Regions from separate parts of the Kineococcus aurantiacus genome, predicted to be linked through region 3. Evidence: predicted binding sites of a transcription regulator. Region 3 holds the regulator's gene; each other region holds the start of a gene.

Region 1 (6,828 bases), 1.3 Mb from region 3:
CCGTCCCCGAGGGCGCCGATCGCCCGCGCGGCCTCCAGCAGCCCGTCGAGGTCCTGGGTCTGCTCCAGCGGGTCCAGACCGGCCCGCTCGAACAGCTCGGTGTTGTAGAACAGCGCCGAGTTGTCCGCGATGTAGGGGACGCCGTAGTGCTTGCCGTCCCGCGTCGCCAGGCCGAGCTGGCCGGGGTTGAGCTGCGCGGCGAAGTCGAGCTGCTGCACCAGCGGCGTCAGGTCGGTGAAGGAGTCGCGGTAGATGAACAGCATCGAGTTGATGTCGTCGATGTCGACGATGTCGGGCACGTTCCCGCCCCGGATCGCGGTGGCGAGCTTGGTGACGTACTGCCCGTCCAGGACGGGGGTGACCTCGACGGTCACCGCGTCCTGGGAGGCGTTGAACGCGTCGACGACCTGCCGGACCCCGACGACCGTCGCGGCCCGGCACCACAGCCGCACGGTCCCGGTGGCGTCCTGACCGAAACCGGCGGCGCTGACGTCCGCCTCGGGCAGGGCGGACGCGCACCCCGGCAGCAGCGCTGCCAGGGCGGCGAGCCCGCCCAGCCCGAGGACGTCCCTGCGGTGGAGCTCCATCGCACCTCCTCCAGAACCCGGGCCTCAGGCCCGCGGCAACCAGACGCGCATGGCCCCGAGGTCCCGGTTGGCCCACGCGTAGTAGGGGATGGCCGGGACGACCTGCGTCTCGGCCGCCGCCTGCGGAGCCGGGTCGTCCCCGGCCGGGCGGTACAGCGGGGTGGTGCCCGCCGCGAGCGCGGCGTGCACCGGCAGGTGCAGGACGGTGACGCCCTCGAGCAGGTCGGGGCGGTGCTCGGCCTGCGCGGTGCGCACCTCGGCGACCCGGACGCGCACGTCGTCGGCGGGCAGGCCGTCGGGCAGGTCGGCCTGCTCGACGGCGTACACCAGCGGGCCGCGCTCGACGACGACGCTGCCGCGGACGGCGTCGACGCGGGGGTCGGCCTCCACGACGCGCACGGTCATCGGCAGGACCAGTTCCACGACGTCGCCGGCGGCGAACTCCCGGCGCACCCGCAGGTACTCCCCCGGGGTCACGTCGAGCGCGGTCCCGGCCACGGTGGCCGAGGCGCCCTGCGCCCAGGCCGGCACGCGCAGGGCCAGCTCGAACTCCCCGGGGCTGCGCTCGACCTCGACGCGGACGGTCCCGTCCCACGGGTAGTCGGTGGTGACCCGCAGGCTCGCCCCGGCCGCCTCGATCGTGCCCGTCGTGTACTGGTGGACCTGCACGCCGGGCACCCCGCCGGTCTCCGAGCGCGTGGCGACGTAGGCGTCCAGCGAGGACAGCGTGCGCATGATGTTCGGCGGGCAGCAGGCGCAGTCGAACCACGGCCGCCGGCCGTTCGCGACGCTGCGCTCCTCCTCGGCGTGGGCGCCGTGGCGCAGCTGCAGGGCGTTGACGTAGAAGTACTCCGTCCCGGCCAGGGAGACCCCGGGCAGGAACGCGTTGTAGAGGGTGCGCTCGACGAGGTCGGCGTACCGGGCCTCCCCGGTGGCCAGCAGCAGCCGCCAGGTCCACTGGACGCTGCCGATGGCGGCGCACGTCTCGGCGTAGGCGCGGTCCGGCGGGAGTTCGTGGTGGTCGCCGAACTGCTCCCAGTCCCAGCGCGAGCCGATGCCGCCGGTGACGTACGTCTTGGAGGCGAGCATCCCCTCCCACTGCCGCACGAGGGCGTCGCGCAGCTCGGTGTCGCCGGTCTCGGCGGCCACGTCGGCGGCGCCGGCGGTGAAGTACACCGCCCGCACCGAGTGGCCCTCGGGGCTGGTCGCCTCGCGCACGGGGACGCGGTCGGAGAAGTACGTGGGGTCGGCGCCGTGCTCGGCCTGGATGCTGGCGTGGCCGCGGGCGTCGACGAACCAGCGGGCCAGGTCCAGGTACTCCTGCTTCCCGGTCTCGCGGTACAGCTCGACCAGGCCCATCTCGACGACGGGGTGCCCGTCGACCTCCTCGTTGCGGCCGGGCCCGAAGGTGGCGACGAGGTGGTCGGCCAGGCGCACGGCCACGTCGAGCAGCCCGGTCTCGCCGGTGCTGCGGTGGACCGCGACGGCGGCCTGGAACAGGTGCCCGGCGCAGTAGTGCTCGTGGCTCCAGTGCAGGCCGGTGTAGCGCTCGCCCTTCCCGCGGACCTGCTGCACGGAGTCGAGGTAGCCGTCGGGGGCCTGGGCGGCGGCGACGACGTCGGTGATCTCGCGGATCCAGCCGAGGACCTCCTCGTCGGCCTCGCGCCCGTACTCCCACCCGGCGGCCTCGAGCCACTTGTAGACGTCGGAGTCCATGAAGATCGGGCCCTTGACCTCGCCCTGCTCCCGGCCCGCGGCGATGCGCAGGTTGCGCAGGTTCCCGGCCGTCTCGAGCTTCTCGTAGCCGGTGCGCAGGGCCTGGCGGCGGTTGGCCTGCATGCGGTCGAACCAGAACCCGGCGGTGCTGCGCGAGGCGCCGAGGGGGACGGGGTGCAGCGCGACGGCGGCCGCGGCGGTCGGCGCGGCGGGGGCGTTGGTCACGGCGGGTCCAGCGGTCGTGCTGGTCATCAGCTCTCCATCGAGGTCGGGAAGCGGTGCCCGGAAAAGTCGGAACACGTTTTCTGCGATGACCGTAGGACTCGCTCCCGCCGCCGTCAAGACGCGGTAACCTGCTGCGAATCCCCGGACTTGGAGGTCGATGGTGACGGAAAGCGTCGTTCCGGCACGGATCGTGGACGTCGCGGCGCTGGCGGGCGTCTCGGCCGGCACCGCCTCCAAGGCCCTCAACGGCACCGGCCAGCTGCGCGCCGAGACGCGCGAGCGGGTGCGCCGCGCCGCCGAGCAGCTCGGCTTCACCCCCGACCCCCTCGGGCGCGGGCTGTCCTCCGGCCGCAGCTACACCGTCGGGCTCATCACCACCGACAGCTTCGGCCGCTTCTCCATCCCCGTCATGCTCGGCGCCGAGAACGCCCTCGGCGCCGGGGAGATGAGCGTCCTGCTGTGCGACAGCCGCGACGACCCGCTGCGCGAGCAGCACTACCTGCGCACCCTCCTGGCCCGGCGCGTGGACGGCATCATCGTCACCGGCCGCCGCACCGACCCCCGCCCCCGGCTGGCCGCGCCCGTCCCCGTCGTCTACGCCTTCACCCCCTCCCAGGACCCGCGCGACACCTCCCTCGTCGCCGACCAGGCCGGCGGGGCCACCGCCGCCGTCCAGCACGTCCTCGACCTCGGCCGGCGCCGCGTCGCCCACGTCACCGGCCCGGCCGACCACCACGCCACCCAGGTCCGGCGCGCCGCGGTGGAGCGGACCGCGGGCGGGGCGCTCGTGGGCCCGGTGCTGCACGGGGACTGGAGCGAGCGGTGGGGACGGCTGGCCGCGGACCTGCTGCTGCGCCGGCACCCCGACGTCGACGCCGTCACCTGCGGCAGCGACCAGATCGCCCGCGGGGTCTGCGACGGGCTGCGCGACGCCGGGCGCCGGGTGCCGCAGGACGTCGCCGTCGTCGGGTTCGACGACTGGGACGTCATCGCCCTGGCCTCCCGCCCACCGCTGACGACCGTGAACCTGGGCCTGGAGGCCCTGGGCCGGCGCGCCGGGGAACTGCTGCTGGAAGCCGTGGCCGGCGACCCCTCCCCCGGCACCACGACCATGCCGACCCGCCTCGTCGTCCGCGAGTCCACCGTCGCGGTCTGACCCCCACCCCCTCCCGGTGATCGATCACCGGGCGGGGCTCGGGTCCGGTGGGGGTGGGCGGCCGCGCGTCAGGCCGGGGTCAGCTGAACCGGTCCCGCACCCACGCGACGAAGTTCTCCGTGTGGTCGCCCGTCTCCTCCGCCTCCGTGTGGCCGACACCCCACACGGTCGCGAAGTCGACGTCCACCCCCCGCCCCCGCAGGGCCGCGGCCAGGTTCAGCTCCACGGTGCTCGCGGTGTCCCCCTGGGTGAGCCCCGTCCGGATCCGCCAGTGCGGGGCGAGCGAGGCGCCGGGGTGGTCGTCGGCGAGGAAGTGCAACGGGTCGTACGCGGCGACCCGGGATGCGGCGTCCTGACCGGCGCTGTCGGTCTGCTCCAGGTCCGAGGCGTAGGCCGACGCGGAGAAACCCTCCTCCCAGCCCCCCAGCGCGGCGTACTCCTGCTCACCGGCCTCGACGACGTCGTGCGCGAGCTGCGAGAAGTGCAGGTTCCGCGTGCCGCGGCCGAACACGGCGTTCTCGGTCGCACCCCGGTCCACCCCGTCGAAGGCCCCGACGTCCTTCGTCGGAGGTTTCTGGCTGCGCACGAACCCGCCGAGGTCGCGCACGGTGGCCCGCTGCGCCGCCGGGTCGTAGCTCACCCACCCGGTGCCGCCGTCGAGGCCCGCGACGTAGTCCGCCGCGGTCGCGTACGCCGTCGACGACCCCGCCGGGGTGTGCGGGAACGGCGTCGTCGCCAGGAACCGGGTGAGCGACGTGCCCAGCGCCGCCAGGACGAAGTCGTGGTAGCTGCCGGCCAGGTCCACCCCCTGCGCCGAGGCGGTCAGCGTCAGCGCGTTCCCCGCCTCGTCGGTCAGCCCCAGGCCGTTGACGTACCCGGCGTAGCGCGCGGCCAGGTCCCGGGAGTACCGGGCGGTCCACGTCCCCGGCGCGCGGGTCCCGTCGGTGGAGAACTGCCCCATGTTCCACTCGTACGCGGCGTTCGCCGACCCCAGGCTCGTGATGGGGCACCAGCACACCGCGGCCGCCACGGCGTCCGACGTCGCCGCCGCCCCCAGCGCCCGCAGGTACGGCTCGAACTCCGCCGCGTCCCCCGACGCCCCCGCCACGGCCGTCTGCGCCCCGCCGCCGCTGTGCCCGTACAGGACGACGCGGTCGGTGCTGCCCGGGACCGCGCCCGCGTTGGCCCGCACGTACCGGACCGCGGCCTTCAGGTCGGCCACCCCCCACGGCGCGTTGCCGTCGTAGCCGTCGGCGTTCGTGTCGGTGCCGCGCAGCCCCGCGACGACGTGCACGAGACCGGCCGACACCGTCGCCGCGACGTCCTCGTACCGGTACTCCCCCGGGGCCGCCTGCCCCGTGTACCCCGGCGTGTCCACCGGGAACACGATCGGCGCCGTCGCAGCCGTCCAGCCGCCCACGGTGCCCGCCGGGTCGACCTGCACCGTGAAGGTGCCGTCGCCGTTGTCGCGGCCGGAGAAGTACGGGCCCGGGACGTGGACGGCCAGGCGCTCGCGGTCGGGGGCCTGCGGCGTCGCGACGTAGGTCAGCCCGACCTGGTGGTAGACGTCGTGCTCGGCGTCGTAGCGCCACGCCCCGGCGTCCAGGACCAGCGAGGCCGCCGACGCGGCCGGGGAGGCCGTGGTGGGTGCCCCGCCGGACGCCTCGCCGGACGCCTCGCCGGGCTCCTCGGGCCCGCAGGCGGACAACGCCAGGACCCCCACCGCGCCACCGAGGACCGCTCGCCTGCTCGTGCTCACCCACCGACCGTACGAGCCGGCGCGGCGCGTGCGCGAGAGAGGTCACGAGGACGGCCCTGCGGGCGGTACCGTCCGGCGGGTGGACGTCCTGCGCTACGCCGCCTTCACCACCGACCCCGCCGGCGGGAACCCGGCGGGCATCGTGCTCGACGCCGCGGACGTCCCCGCCGCGCGGATGCTCGCCGCGGCGGCCGAGGTCGGGTACGCCGAGACGGCGTTCGTCGTCGCCACCACCGGCGAGCGCCGGTTCGCCCTGCGCTACTTCTCCCCGCACGCCGAGGTGCCGTTCTGCGGGCACGCCACGGTCGCGACGGCGGTCGTCCTCGCCGGGCGGCACGGGCCGGGGGCCTTCACCTTCGACACCCCGGTCGGGACGGTGGAGCTGCAGGCGTCCGGGGGGCGCGCGTCGTTCACCAGCGTCGAACCCCGCGTCACCGCGTTGCCGGAGGAGGACGTCGACGAGCTCCTCGACCTCGTCGGCCTGGGCCGGGACGACCTCGACGCCTCCCACCCCCCACGCCTGGCGTCGGCGGGCAACCCGCACCCGGTCGTCGTCGTGCGCGAGGCGGACCGCTTCGACGGTTTCACCTTCGACCCGCAGCGGGCGCGCCGGGTCCTGGACGCGCACGGCTGGCCCGCGACCCTCACGTTCGTCCACCGCCGCGAGCCCCTCGTCTACGAGGCGCGCAACGTGTTCCCCGTCGGGTCGATCACCGAGGACCCGGCGACGGGGTCGGCGGCGGCGGCGTTCGGGGGGTACCTGCGCGCCCTGGGCCTGGTCGAGGTCCCCGCGCGGGTCACGGTCCACCAGGGCCGGCACGTGGGGCGGCCCGGGGTCCTGCTCGTCGACGTCCCGGCCGAGGGCGGGATCGTGGTGACGGGCGCGGCGGTACCCATCACCTGAGGGTGCCCGACCCCGCGAGTGCTCGATCACAGGAGTGCTCGATCACGACAGGACGAACCTCGGTGATCGGGCACCCTCGAGCGCCGGGAGCGGGGCGGGTCAGCCCGCGCAGACCCGGTTCCGGCCCGCCGCCTTCGCGGCGTACAGCCGCTCGTCGGCGACGGCCAGCAGCGAGGACTTGTCCCCGTCGGTCGCCAGGGTCGCGACGCCCGCGCTCACGGTGATGCCCCGGCCGGGGGTGACGGCGGACCAGTCGGCCTGCTCGACGGTGCGCCGCACGCGCTCGGCGAGCTCCGCCGCGCAGCCGTCGTGGCCGCCGGTCACGACGAGCAGGAACTCCTCCCCGCCCAGGCGCGCCGCGAACGACTCCGGACCGGGGCGGCCGTCCACGGCGTCGGTAAGGATGCGGGCGAGGCGGCGCAGCACCTCGTCACCGGCCTCGTGCGAGTAGGTGTCGTTCACGGCCTTGAAGTGGTCGAGG
Region 2 (6,828 bases), 3.5 Mb from region 3:
GCACCCGCAGGGACCGGGCGTTGAGCAGCGAGTGCGCCGTGAGCGCGACGGCGCTCGCCGACCCCACCCACGACAGGGCCCGCCAGGGCCCCACCGGCCACGCGCTCACCGGCCACGCGCCAGGGAACGCAGGTAGGGGAGCACCGTCAGGCCCATGGCCGCCCCGCCGTACGCGGCGACCACGGGACGGCGGAAGAAGACCGCGTTGCCGAGGGTCGAGCCCAGCCACGTCCAGCCGATCAGCGTCGCCGGGACGGTCTGCGGCTCGTCGCGGTCGGGGGGCAGCGTCAGGTGCAGGGCCGAGCAGATCGCCAGGGCCGTCAGCAGCCAGCCGCCGTAGTTGGACAGCGGGATCCCCGGGACCCCCGGCAGGTGCGGGTGCGGCCGGGCGAAGGACCAGTGCCCCGCGGCCGTCATCTGCGGGTCGAGGAACAGGTCCCACGAGGCGAGCGTCCAGGCGGCCGCCGCGACCGCCGCGACGTCGCGCGTCCTGCCGGTCAGGCCGCGGCTGAGGTGCCGCCCCAGCCGGACGCTGGGGTGGGCCACCATCGTCCACGCCAGCGGCACGACGACCGGGACGTCGAGGACCTGCAGGCCCAGCGTCCCCGCGTACCGGTACCGGCCGAAGGGCCGGCCCGTGCGGGTGCCGACGGCCTCGGCGACCAGCCCCAGCCCGCCGGCGACCGCGAGCGTCCCCAGGGCCGACCGGGCACCCCCGCGGCGGGCGGCGTCGGCCACCGCGGCCGCCGAGAACGCGACGACCGACCCGATGGTCGTGCGCCGCAGGCGCTCCCCCCGCAGCAGGGGGTGGGCCACCTGGGTCAGCACGGCACCCCCGGCGAGCGCGCCGGAAAGGGTTCGGAGCAGCGTCGAGGGCACGGCCAGCACTCTAGGGACGCCGTCCGACACCTCCGACACGGGCCGACGTCAAGGGGTCCGGCCGTCGAGGGTGCCCCGCACGTCCACGACGCCGAACCGGGCGAACAGCTCCTCGGCGTACCAGCCCTCCCGGGGCGTGCGGTTCATGACGTCGCGGTGCGCGGGGCCGCGGTGGGCGAACTCCCGCAGCGCCTCGGTCGACTCCCACACCGAGAACGTGCCCTGGTAGCCCAGCGGGGCCTCGCCGATCCCGATCGCGCAGCGCAGCCCGGGGACGGTGTGCAGCTCCTGCGCCACGGGGGGCACCGACCGCCAGAACGAGGCCGCCCGCGCCGGGCGCAGCCGCGCCCGCGTGAGGGAGGCGACCGGTCCGGCCACCGCCCCGCCCGCGTCCGCGCCGAAGGGCTCCCGGCCCGACCACCGGCCGCGGCTGCTGCGCGGGGCGAGGCGGAACTGGACGCGCTCGCGGGCGATGCCGGCCCAGGCGCGGGCGGTCCGGGACCCCTCGAACGCCTCGGCGTCCTCCCGCGCGTCCCAGGCCACCAGCGCGGCCCAGCGCAGGGGGTCGGCGTCGCGGACGGTGAACGTGCGGCCGTCGCCGGTGCCCAGCATCTTCGCGAACCGCGCCCCCGGGAGCCGGCCGAGCAGCGGCCGGTCGGCCGCCATCCGCCACAGCGCGCGGGGGACGTCCCGCGCCCCCACGGTCCACACGTCGAGGGTCACGAGGTCCGGGGCGCTCACCCGCGGAGGCTACCCGCGGCAGGTGCTCTCGACCTGTTCGCGCACCACGCGGGCGCAGTCGGCGGGCCGGTCCCACGTCGGGACGTGCCCGCAGTCGGGCCACTCGATCCAGCGCGCGTGCGCCGGGGCGCAGGAGCGCCGGCAGTACCCCGGCGGCAGGACCCGGTCCCGCCCGCCCGCCACCACGGTCACCGGCGCGCGCACTTCCCCGGCGCGGGTGAAGGCCCCCGCCGCGATGCCGGCGTCCGCGGCGACGTAGCCCGGTGCCGTCGCGATGGCGGTCAGCGCCTCCCGGACCACCTCGACGGGCAGGGCCCGCGGCGCGGTGCTCGTGGCCGCCAGCGCGAGCGTCACCCCCAGCCGCGTCGTCGCGACCTGCCCGGGCAGGCGCCCGGCCCACCGCGCGAACTGCTGCCCCGTCGGCACCAGCGGGGGACGGCGGCGCGGAGTGGTCCACAACCCGGCCGGGGTGAAAGCGGTGACGTCCGCGACCACGCCGTCCCGCTCCCCGGCGGCGGCCTCCAGCGTGATCCAGCCGCCGAGGGAGTGACCCACCAGGTGCACCCGCTCACCCTGGGCCGCGGCGAAGCGCCGCAGCCGCGCACCGAGGGCGGCCGGCGTCATGCCCGCCGGCGGGACGGGCGGGGCCTGGCCGTGGCCGGGCAGGTCGAGCACGAGGAGCCGGTGGTCCTCGGCCAGCCGCGGCACCAGCAGCGACCACGCCGAGGCTGCGCCCCCCAGGCCGTGCACGAGGACCAGCAGGGGGTGCGAGGGGTCGGAGGACCCGGCGCGGTGGACGGCGAAGCCCTCGACCAGCCCGGTCATCCCAGTTCGACGGGGTGCCCCCCCGTCAAGCGCAGCAGCTCGTCGTAGCGGGTGCGGAACACCGCGTGCGGGTGACCCGCCGGGACCCAGATCTCGGGCTGGGGCGCCAGCGCGACGTCCACGTACGTCGGCAGCGGCTCGGCCAGCGACAGGGGGGAGGCCGACCCCAGGACCGAGCCGGTGCGGCGCAGCACGTCGGCGTCCCCGTCGCGGAACAGCTCCGGCTCGCACAGGACGGCGGCCAGCGAGGGCAGGAAGAGGGGGTGGGCGGCCGAGGAGATGACGAACAGGTGCTGGTCGGCGCGGGTGCGCAGGACGGCGGTCATCGCGATCGCCGCCACCGGCACCCGCAGGTGGCGGGCCAGGTCCGCGGGGTCCTGGAGGGAGGCCGGCACCTCCCGCACCTCACCGGCCGCGTCGAGGTCGACGAGGGCCTCCGCGGTGCACTCGACCACCGGCAGCTGCAGCACCGTCGGGGACTGCTCGGGGGGCGGACCCGTCAGGGAACCACCGCCCGCGGGGGGTTCCTGACGCGACGTCCACCTCATGCCCCCTCACCGTAAGACCGTTCCCGCGGCACGTCGCGCCGAGCGGCTCCGCCCTCCCGCCCGAGACCCTCGGGGCGGCCCGCCCCTCAGCGGTCCGGGGCGACGAGGACGTTGCGTCCCGCCAGGACGTGCACGGCCACCGGCGCCGAGGTCGTCGTCGCCGTCCCCTCGACGGGCCGGTACGGCAACCCCGCGATCGTGTACTCCCCGGCCCACGTCGTGGTGAGGGTGATCGCGTGGTCGCCCGCCGCGGTGTAGGTGTGCGTCAGCGTCTGGTGCGGGTACGGCCGCCCCGGGTCGTCCGTCGGCCCCACCACCGCCCCGTCCCCGAGGGTCCACGTCCACGACACCGGGGTCGCCCGGATCGTCACCGGGAACCCCAGCACGGTCGTGTCCCGGGTGACCGTCCCGCCCGTCGTGGTGAGGATGAGCGGGACGTTGAGCAGGGCCTCGCCCGTGCCCGGCTGCAGGTTCACCGGGCTTGGCGGGAGACCGACGCGCTGGAGGTCGGCGACGGTGACGGTGGGGATGGTGACGGCGGCCGCACCCCCGTTCCCCGCCGCGACGCACTGCATGTCTCCCGCCGCCCACGTCCCGTCGAGCCCCTTGGTCCACGTGGTCATCAGGGTGCTGTCGGCGACGCACGGGCCGAGGTCCACGCCGCACCCGATGCCCTGACCCGGAGCGCCTCCGGTGTCCACGCGGCAGGAAGGCTTTTTGATCGTTTGAGGCGGCGGTGCAGTTGAAACCTTCTTGCGCCCGCTGTACCAGTCAGGCGTTCTAGAACCTGAAATTTTCTTGCTAGCGCCTACTGATATCGACGAGCCGTTCCCTCTTGCCCAGTTGCTGCTTTGTGCATGAGCAGGTGCAGCGGTGAGTTGAACGACTCCGAGTAGGGTCAAGAGGGCGCTGGCTGCAATCCTGGGGATCTTTCCAATCACTGTGCTTCCCAAACAAGCCAGTGGTTGTCGACCCACTTCAACCACAAGTAGAAACTCGCGTCAGTCGCTCCTGGCGCTTCATCGATGACCGTCCCGCCTCGATCAATGACAGAATGTGCAGGTCGATCTACGTAGACCTGCATTTGAGAGTCGCCAGTGGCCGGCTCCCACGATCCGAACTCGATCTTTCGAAATTGCGTCTCAAGTCCGTCGTGTGAATAGCCGTGAGCGAGGTAGAAGGACACCTCGCGCACGTCGTCATCGCAGGCAGCGCAGTCAGGGGCGGAAATCGAGCGCAAAACCTCCACGTCCCCAGAATTGCGCGAGTAGTTCAGGACTTGGACGTAGTAGATCGCGAACGCCCCGCTCCCTTCCTGGGAGAACTCCTTCCCCAGCTCCGACAGCTCCGGCACCGGCAGGTCCCGGGTCGCCGTCGGGCTCGGCGTGGCGCTCGCGCTCACCTCCGGGGTCGGCTCCGCCGCCTCGCCGGGTGCCGCCATCGCTGCCGTCGCCCTCGCGGCCGGCGTCCCCGGGGCGTCCGGGGAGCCGTTCGAACACCCGGCGAGCAGGGCCGCTGCGGCGAGGGGTGCGAGGAGGGCGGGGAGGCGGATCACCGCGGCACCGTCCCACGCCGCGCGCTCGCGGGGAGGCCGCCGGGGCCCCGCTGTGGACAACTCGTCGGCCGTTCGGGTGACCCCTGGCGGGCCCTCGCAGACCGGTCACCCCGTGTCTCCTGGTGGCCGCTCTGCGTCGTGTGGACAACCCGGTTCGGCGTTGACGGGTCCTGAGGGCCGTGGTGTAGCTTCGAAACGTGTTCGAACCGGTGTTCGAACACGAGGCCGCCCGAGGTGCGGTCCGGGGAGAGGGGAAGCTCCGCGGGCCGCGCCCGGGCGTGTCCTCGCGGGCCGCTTCCCCCGGCTCGCCGCGTCGCGCGTCCTGCCGCGGCGCCGGCTCGAGTGGGGAGGGTGAACGACGGTGCGACGGTTCTCCGACGAGGTGCACGTGCGGTCCGCCGAGGCGGGTGGCACCCCGACCCAGTTCGTCTGGCGCGGCAGGCTCTACGTGGTGCGCGAGGTCCTGTCCCGGTGGCGCGAGCGCAGCGCCTGGTGGGAGCACGACGCGGTGGCCGCCGTCCACGGGAACGCCCCCCGCGCCGGGGAGGGACCGCGGCCGAGGCGCCCGGTGCTCGAGATCGGCGACCTCGAGCGGGAGGTCTTCCGCGTCGAGGCCAGTGTCGGCCGCATGGGGGGGGCCGGAGTGTACGACCTCGCCCGGCCCGTGACGCTGGGTACGGCGGTCGTGTCGGAGGGCAGTGCTACTTCTTCTCCCGAACCGTCCGAGGACTGGCAACTGCTGCGCGTCAGCGACTGAGACCGGCCGACGACACCGACCGCACGACCGGAGGAGAGATCGATGCCCACCTTCGACGTCCCCGCTGGCGTCCCCCGTCCGCTGACCACGGCTGCCCTGGACCTCCTGGCCCGGTGCGAGGACGAACTGCTCGCCGCGCTGCGGACCGAGGACGTGGCCGAACGCTACGTCCACGCCCACCTCGCCGCGTTGCGGGCCGGGGCCGCGCTCGTCGCCGTCAACGGCCGCCCCGCCCGCGGCCGTCGCAGCGGTGGCCCGCGCAGCGTGTGGGAGATGCTGCCCGCCTACGACCCCGCCCTGCAGGCGTGGGCCGACCGGTTCGCGGCGACCGCCCCGGTGCGCGCCGCCGTCGAGGCCGGCCGGGTCGGCGCCGTGGACCAGGCCGCGGCCGACGGCCTGCTCGCCGACGCCGAACGGTTCCACCGCCTCGTGGAGTCGGTGCTGGGGCTCAGCGCCGTCCAGCCGCTGGCCGGCTGAGGCCGCGGCGCCACCCGCCGCCACCAGGACCACAAGAACCCGCAACACCCCGGCCTTCCCCACGGGCACGTTCGAAGGACGTCCCACCCATGGCCACCACCGCGCGCACCGCGGCCCCGTTCCCCCACCTGCACGTCGCCTCCGGGTACTCCCTGCGCCACGGCACCTCCACCCCCGCGGACCTCGTCGGCCGCGCCGCCGAGCTGGGCCTGTCGACCCTCGCCCTCACCGACCGGGACGGGCTGTACGGCGCCGTGAAGTTCGTCCGTGCCTGCAGCCAGGCGGGCCTGCGTCCCGTCCTTGGCGTCGACCTGGCCACCGCCCCGACCGGGCTGGTGCGGGGGCTGCCCGCCTGGGCCGACCCCTCGGTCGCGGTCCGCCGCACTTCCCGGGCCCCGGTCCGCGGTGGGGCCGCCGTCGACCTGAGGTTCCCCCGCGTCACCGTCCTGGCCCTCGGCGCCGCCGACGCCGGGGCGGGCGCCGGCTGGGCGGCGCTGTGCCGGCTGGTCAGCGCCACCCACCTCGGTGGCCGGCGCGGGAAACCGGTGAGCAGCGTCGAACTCGTCGCCGGGCACGCGCACCGACCCGACGGCCGGCCCGCGCTGGCCGTCCTGCTCGGGCCCGGTTCCGAACTCGGCCGGGCGCTGCTGGCCCGCCGCGAGGACCTCGCGAGCGCCGTCCTGCGGCGCTGGCGCGACCTCCTGCCGACCGGTTCCCTGCACCTCGAGGTCGTCTGCCACCACTCCGCCCCGGGGACCGCCGGCAGCCTCGAGCACGCCGCCCGGGTCCTGGCCTTCGCCCGCCGGTCAGCGGTCCCCGCGGTCCTGACCGCCGCCGTGCGGTCGGCCGGTCCGGAAGGGGCGGTGACCGCCGACCTGCTCGACGCCGTCCGCCGGCTGGTGCCGCTGGGGGTCAGGCACACCGACCGGGTCAGCGGTCAGGGGCACCTGCTGCCCACCGAGGACGCGGTCCGCACGGCCGCCGACGTCGCCCGCGCCGCCGGTGAACCGCCCGCGGCCGCCGAGCTCCTCGCCGCCACCCACCTC
Region 3 (6,828 bases):
GATGCCCAGCAGGGACACGCCCGGGAGGCGCTCGAGCAGCTCGGACTCGTCGAGGGCCCCGGACGCGGTCTCGACCTCCCACCCGGCCTCGGACAGCAGCGTCCGGGCGTCGGCGTGGATGTTCTCCAGCAGCAGCGCGCGCCCCGTGCGGGCGGGCGTCAGGTCGGGGGCGGACACGCGTGTTCCTCCAGCTCAGCGACTCAGGTGGGCCCCCAGTCTCGCGCACGAGGACCCCCCGGCGGGACCGGGTTCGCGCCGCGGTCGACCCCGTGGGCGCTTCGGGTTGCGCGCCAACGCCTCACACCCGGGCGACGGCCTCCTCGACGGGCACGTCCCCAGCGGCCAGCCCCAGCACCGGCGCGGGGGCCGGGCCGGCCACCAGCCGGTCCAGGAGCCCCAGGCACACCGCGGCGACGTCGGCGCGCGCCACGCGGCCGGTGTCGACCGCCGGGTCCAGGAGCACCGACCCCGAGGGCGGGTCGTCGGTCAGCGAGGCCGGCCGCAGCACCCCGACCCGCAGGCCCCGGCGGGCCAGCAGGTCCTCCTCGGCGGCCAGCTTGGCGCGCAGGTACGCCACGAACACCTCCTCGACGCCGTCCGGGACCGCACCGTCGCGCACCCGGTCGACCCCGATCGAGGAGATCAGCAGGTAGGCGCCCACCCCGGCCCGCTCGGCGGCGTCGGCCAGCAGCACCGCGGCCCGGTGGTCGACGCTGTCCTTGCGGGCGGCGCCGCTGCCCGGGCCGGCCCCGGCGGCGAAGACGACGGCGTCGGCGCCGGCGAGGTCGTCGGCCACCTCCGGGCCCGTGGCCGACTCCAGGTCGCGCACGACCCCCCGCACGCCCGCGGCGCGCAGGTCCTCCAGGTGGCCGGGGTCGCGGACGAGGCCCACGACCTCGTCACCGCGCCCGGCGGCCAGCGCCCCCAGCAGCAGGGCGATCTTCCCGTGTCCTCCGGCGATGACGATGCGCACCGCCCGACCGTAGGCACGGGTGCGGCCGGCCGCACCCGCACGGGCGGGCGCCGGCTCAGACCTGCTCGTCCACCAGCGTCGCGGCGTCGGGCAGCGCCTCGAGGCGCTCGGGGGGGATGGGGCGGCCGGAGACGACGGACAGGCCGTAGGTGCCCTCGTCCAGCCGCTTGAGGGCGTCCTCGACGCTGTCGAGGCGGCGGCGCGCGCCTTCCAGCAGGCCCTCGTTCTCGGCGGCCTGCTGCTCGTGGGAACCCATGTCCCCGGCGTCCTGGCCGCCCTCGGCGGCGTCGGGGGTGCTCCCGGACTCCAGCCGTGCGGTGAGGTCGTCGATGCTGGCCCGCAGGTCGCGCTGCATGGTGAGCAGCCGCTCGCGGGCGGCGTCGAGGTCGAGGGAGCTGTCGTCCATGAAGGACGTTCCTACCGTGCCGCGGCCGTTCCAGCACGACGGGGGTGCCCCGTGGGTCCATGCTGGGCGGGTGATCTCCGTCGATCTCGCCCTGCGCCTCAAGCACGCCGGCCTGCCGTGGCGACCCGCCTCGGGCGACCGGTTCGTGATCCCGAACCGGGACATGGACTCGGACGTGTTCACGCTGTCGGACATGACCATCGAGGTCCACGACCACCCCGGCGGCCAGGTCATCGGCTTCAACGGCACGACCGAGTGGGCGCTGGACTCCGTGGACCAGCCCGAGGCGTGCTGGCTGCCCGCCGAGCACCAGCTGCGGGAGCTGCTCGGGGACCGCTTCACGCGCCTGGAGCGGCGGGACGTCGGCGACGGCACGGTGCACCGGGTGCTGCTGCTCGACGAGGCGGGCGCGGACGCCTTCGAAGCCGCCGACGCCTCCGACGCCTACGCGCTGGCGCTGCTGCACCACCTGTCGGGCGCCGACGGCGGCAGCGTGGGGACCGACGGCGCGACGCTGCCGGCCTGAGACGCCGCCGGCCCGGCGGTCCCCCGCCGGGCCTCACCCCTCGTCGGTGTCCTCCTCGTGCTTGGCCAGGAACCGCTCGAACTCCTCGCCCAGCTCGTCGGCCGTGGGCAGGAAGGCGCTGGCGGCGCTCGTGCCGCGGCCCTCGTCGCCGAAGGCGTCGTACTGCTCCTCCAGGGCCGTCACGACGGCCGCGGCCTCGGGGGACTCCGCGACCTGCCGGTCCACCTCGACGCGGGTCTGGGAGGCCGCCTCCAGCAGCGACTGCACCGGGACCCCCACCCCGGTGGCCCCCGACAGCGTGCGCACCAGGACGGCGGCGGCGTCGGGGTAGTCGCTGCCGCCGAGGTAGTGCGGCACGTGCGCCAGGACCGAGACCACGTCGCGGCCGGCCTGGGAGCCGCGCAGGTGCAGCAGCGCCGCGGCGTGACCGGGCACCTGGGCCTCGACGTCCCACGTGCGGTAGCCGTCCAGCAGCTCGGGGCGGCTGGCGCTGGCGGTGACGCCGCTGGGCCGCGTGTGCGGCACCGCGGTGGGCGCGGCCGACAGGACCATCGTCAGCCCGACCCCCAGCTCGTCGGCGAGGTTCCAGACGGCGGCGGTGAAGCGCTCCCACTGCACGTCGGGCTCGGGACCGGTCAGCAGCAGCAGCGAGGAGCCCTCCTCGTCGAAGACCCGCAGCACGCGCAGGCGCGGCGGTTCGACCTCCAGCCAGTTCTGGCCGCCGAAGGTCATGGTGGGGCGCCGGGCGCGGTAGTCGTGGAGCTGGTCGACGTCGAAGGTGGCAACGACCTCGTGGCGGCAGGTCTCGAGGAGGTGGTCCACGGTCTGCCGCACGGCGTTGCCGGCGTCGATGAAACCGGACAGCGCCACGACGAGAGGGGGTTCGACCAGGGACGGGCGCTCACCCTCGTAGGAGTACAGGGAGGCGGGATCCAGCATCCGGCCATCATCGCCCCCGCCCGGTGCCGGACGGACGCGGGGTCCGCGCGGGGCCGGCGCGGGATCAGGGGGTGACTGCCGCCTGCAACCCGGCCTGGCGCTCGGTGCGCAACCGGTCGATGGCCTTCTCGAAGTCGGCCAGGGAGTCGAAGGCCTGGTAGACCGAGGCGAAGCGCAGGTAGGCGACCTCGTCGAGCTCCTGCAGGAACGGCAGCGTGGCCAGCCCGATCTGGTGGGCGTCGATCTCCGCGGCGCCCTGGGCGCGCACGGCCTCCTCGACGCGGTGGGCCAGCAGGGCGATGTCGTCCTCGCTGACGGGGCGGCCCTGGCAGGCCTTGCGCACTCCGGAGGCGATCTTGGCGCGGCTGAACGGTTCAGGAGCCCCCGAGCGCTTGACGACGGTCAGGCTCGCCGTCTCGACGGTGCTGAACCGCTTGGAGCAGTTCGGGCACTGGCGCCGGCGACGGATGGACGTCCCGTCGTCGGTCGTCCGCGAATCCACGACACGGGAATCCTCGTGCCGACAGAACGGGCAGTGCACCCCGACTTCCTCCCCCGCGACCGGACGACAGCTCTGGTCCAGCCTCGACCGTACGTCGAGCACGGTGCACCGGGCAACCGGCGGGGTCCGGCGGGCGGGGGCGGGCACGGTTCAGCCTCGCGCCGGCAGGACCAGCCGCTGACCGGCCTGCACCGTCATCGAGGGCAGGGCGTTGAGCTCGACGATCTCGTCGGCGACCTCGCGCCAGTCCTGCGCGGGCGCCCACTGCGCCGCGATCCCCGACAGGGTCTGGCCGGGCAGGACGGTGTGGACGGCGGGGACCGGCGCGCGCTCGGCACCGGCGGAGGCCCCCGTCAGCGCGCCGGTGACCGCGAGGACGGCGCCGGTCAGCGCGGTGGCGGCCGTGCACGTCAGGAGGAAGCGACCGCGGCGGGTCAGGCGCAGCGGGGCGGCCGGGCGGAGCGCGGCGGTGCGGTGGGCGCGGACGGTGCCCCGGCGGCGCGCGCCGCGGCACGCCCGCGGCGGCGCGGGGGTCAGCGCCGTGGTGAGGACCGGGGTCAGGTCGCGGGGCGAGGTGGCGCGGCGGGGCAGGGGCAGCTGGGGGGCGAGGGCGGTGGTGCTCACGAGCGCGGACCTCCATCTCGGCGGCACCGCGATCGAACGGGTGTTCGAGGCGGCGCGTCTGTTCTACCACCGCTCGAACGGCGGGACGCAACCCCCGGGAGCGGGGGCCGACGCCGGTCGACGCTGCCACCGACCACCGACACGTGGCCCGACCTGCGCGGACGCCCGGCACCGGTGCCGGGGCGGGTGCGCGGGCGGGCGCCTCAGCCGGCCCCGTACCGCCGGGCCGCCCGCTCGCGGGCCCGGGACGCCTCGACCTCCCGGTCCTTGGGCGGGGCCGTCGTCACGAGCTCGGCGAGCAGGTGCCGGGTGGCGTGGGCCACCTCGGCCACCGCGCGCTCGAACGCCTCGGCGTTGCGGGCCGACGGCCTCGTCGTCCCGGCCACCTTCCGGACGTACTGCAGCGCCGCGGCGTGGACCTCGTCGGCGGTGGCGGGCGGTTCGAAGTTGTGCAGCTGGCGGATGTTCCGGCACATGCGGCGACCCTAGGCAGCGGGTCCGACGGACACGCCGACACGCCGCGTTCGAACACGTGTTTGAGCATCGCGGGTCCGCTGGCTACCGTGGCGGTACCGGGTCCGTCGCAGGGCCCGCAGGACCTGGGACGGGAGAAGGACGTGGCCGACGTGCTGGACGGAACCGACGACGGCGGACCCGCGGCGGAACGGCTCGGGACGGTCCACGAGTTCCCCGACCCGCCCCTGGTGCGCGACGGCCTGACCAACCGGCAGCGCCGCGTCCTGGAGGCCATCCGCGAGTGCGTCGAGCAGCGCGGCTACCCGCCGAGCATGCGCGAGATCGGCCAGGCCGTCGGCCTGACCAGCCCCAGCAGCGTCGCCCACCAGGTCAAGACCCTCGAGAAGCTGGGGTTCCTGCGCAAGGACCCCCGCCGCCCGCGCACCCTGGAGGTCGTGGCCCCCGCCCAGCAGTCCGGCTGGGGCGTCATCGCCGGTGTCGACGGCACCCCCCGCGACGGCAGGCCGGCCGCCACCTACGTGCCCCTGGTGGGCCGCATCGCCGCCGGTGGCCCGATCCTGGCCGAGGAGCTCGTGGAGGAGGTCTTCCCGCTGCCCTCCCAGCTCATCGGCGCCGGTGAGCACTTCATGCTCCGCGTCGTCGGGGAGTCGATGCTCGACGCGGCGATCTGCGACGGCGACTGGGTCGTGGTGCGGCGTCAGCCGACGGCCGAGAACGGTGACGTGGTCGCGGCCATGATCGACGGCGAGGCCACCGTGAAGGTGCTGCAGCGCAGGGACGGCCACGTCAAGCTGCTGCCCCGCAACCCGCTGTTCGACCCGATCGACGGTGACGAGGCCACCATCCTGGGGCGGGTCACCGCCGTCCTGCGCTCCCTCTGACGCCCACGGGCTCGACCAGCTCGACCGCGGCCTCGACCGCCAGCCGCGGCGACGTCAGGACGGGCACGCTGAGGTCGCGCAGCAGCGGCGCGACCTCGGCCATGCTCGCCTGCGCGAGCACCACGACGTCCACGGGCGGGTCCAGCGGCAGCACGGCCCGCCGCACCGCCGCGGCGACCCCCGCGGCGTAGGTCAGCAGGTCCCCGGACTCGAACGCCGACCAGGTGTCGGTGCAGCGGACCTCCACGAACTCCACCGCGCGCCCCGTGGTCCGGGCGCACTCGTGCAGCAGGGGCATCAGGGTCGCGGCCGCCTCGTCCAGGGAGGCCACCACGGCGATGCGCCGGCCGGCGAGCACGGCGGCCTCGGCCATCGGCCGGTCCACGCGCACGACGCGCAGCCCCTGCTCGGCCCCCACGGCCTTGGCGACGGGAGCCAGGGTCGAGCAGGTGCACACCACGACGTCGGCGCCCTCGGCGACGAGCCGGCGCAACCGGTCCCCGACGGCCCCCCGGACCGCGTCCGCGCCGTGCTCGCGGGCGGCGGCCAGCAAGCCGGTGTCCACCAGGTGCCGCTCGGCGACGGTGGCGTCCCGTTCGCGCAGGAGGTCGCTGAAGGTGCGCACGTGGGCGTGCGCGGTGTGCAGGAAGCCGACGGTGGCCACGGAGCGAGCATGCCACGCCGCCCCCGGCCGGTGAACCGGGACCGCGAACGTCACCCGCTCAGCCGACGCAAGGCCGCCAGCACCGTCTCCGTCGACGTCGTGGGCCAGAAGTCCGGCAGCGACCCGCGCAGGAACCCGCCGTAGCGGGCCGTGGCCAGCCGCGGGTCGAGCACCGCGACGACACCCCGGTCCCCGGTGGCGCGGATGAGGCGCCCCGCTCCCTGGGCCAGCCGGACGGCCGCGTGCGCGACCGAGACCGTGAGGAACCCGTTGCCGCCGGCGGCGTCGACCGCCCGGGACCGGGCCGACATCAGCGGGTCGTCCGGGCGGGGGAAGGGGATGCGGTCGATGACCACCAGGGAGCAGCTGTCCCCCGGCACGTCGACCCCCTGCCACAGCGACATCGTCCCGAAGAGCGACGTCGAGGGGTCGTCGGTGAAGGCGCGCACGAGCCTCGGCAGCCGGTCGTCGCCCTGGCACAGGACCGTCGTGCCCAGGCGGCGGCGCATGGCCTCGGCGGCCTCCTCGGCGGCCCGCCGGGACGAGAACAGCCCCAGGGTCCTGCCCCCGGCGGCCTCGACCAGCGCGGCGAGCTCGTCCATCGTCGCCTCGCTCGACGCGCCGCGCCCCGGCGGCGGCAGGTGCCGGGCGACGTACAGGATGCCCTGGCGGGGGTAGTCGAAGGGGCTGCCGACGTCGACCCCGGTCCAGGGCGTCCCCGCCCCCTTCTCCCCCCGGAGCCCGAACGCCCCCGCCACGGGGTCGAAGGAGCCGCCCAGGGTCAGCGTGGCCGAGGTGGCCACGACGGTCCGCTCGCTGAAGAGCTTCTCGCGCAG

What was found. The regulator LexA, encoded in region 3, represses DNA repair genes until DNA is damaged. The targets are predictions, from matches to a motif close to TCGAACANNTGTTCGA.
Region 1: the regulator LexA is predicted to act here: its motif matches at 2,596-2,611, upstream of BJ968_RS13845 (glycoside hydrolase family 127 protein).
Region 2: the regulator LexA is predicted to act here: its motif matches at 4,750-4,765, upstream of BJ968_RS02970 (DUF6504 family protein).

What each region holds. Positions count from the first base shown of each region.
Region 1 covers NZ_JACCBB010000001.1:2,857,117-2,863,944, reverse strand. Annotated here, with positions in the region: gene BJ968_RS13850 (ABC transporter substrate-binding protein) at 1-587, opposite strand, end outside; gene BJ968_RS13845 (glycoside hydrolase family 127 protein) at 612-2,555, opposite strand; gene BJ968_RS13840 (LacI family DNA-binding transcriptional regulator) at 2,689-3,684, shown strand; gene BJ968_RS13835 (carboxylesterase family protein) at 3,764-5,443, opposite strand; gene BJ968_RS13830 (PhzF family phenazine biosynthesis protein) at 5,523-6,347, shown strand; gene BJ968_RS26695 (diguanylate cyclase) at 6,447-6,828, opposite strand, start outside.
Region 2 covers NZ_JACCBB010000001.1:617,431-624,258, reverse strand. Annotated here, with positions in the region: gene BJ968_RS03005 (glycosyltransferase family 2 protein) at 1-109, opposite strand, end outside; gene BJ968_RS03000 (carotenoid biosynthesis protein) at 106-879, opposite strand; gene BJ968_RS02995 (monooxygenase) at 928-1,620, opposite strand; gene BJ968_RS02990 (alpha/beta fold hydrolase) at 1,630-2,445, opposite strand; gene BJ968_RS02985 (aminoacyl-tRNA deacylase) at 2,442-2,993, opposite strand; gene BJ968_RS02980 (PKD domain-containing protein) at 3,080-3,616, opposite strand; gene BJ968_RS02975 (DUF6318 family protein) at 3,931-4,548, opposite strand; gene BJ968_RS02970 (DUF6504 family protein) at 4,910-5,305, shown strand; gene BJ968_RS02965 (SAV_6107 family HEPN domain-containing protein) at 5,348-5,782, shown strand; gene BJ968_RS02960 (DNA polymerase III subunit alpha) at 5,872-6,828, shown strand, end outside.
Region 3 covers NZ_JACCBB010000001.1:4,149,458-4,156,285, reverse strand. Annotated here, with positions in the region: gene serA (phosphoglycerate dehydrogenase) at 1-177, opposite strand, end outside; gene BJ968_RS19870 (NAD(P)H-binding protein) at 299-973, opposite strand; gene BJ968_RS19865 (TraR/DksA family transcriptional regulator) at 1,029-1,379, opposite strand; gene BJ968_RS19860 (pilus assembly protein CpaE) at 1,450-1,905, shown strand; gene BJ968_RS19855 (proteasome assembly chaperone family protein) at 1,939-2,844, opposite strand; gene nrdR (transcriptional regulator NrdR) at 2,909-3,385, opposite strand; gene BJ968_RS26950 (LysM peptidoglycan-binding domain-containing protein) at 3,497-3,970, opposite strand; gene BJ968_RS19840 (DUF2277 domain-containing protein) at 4,174-4,446, opposite strand; gene lexA (transcriptional repressor LexA) at 4,507-5,328, shown strand; gene BJ968_RS19830 (aspartate/glutamate racemase family protein) at 5,303-5,992, opposite strand; gene BJ968_RS19825 (ATP-dependent DNA helicase) at 6,043-6,828, opposite strand, start outside.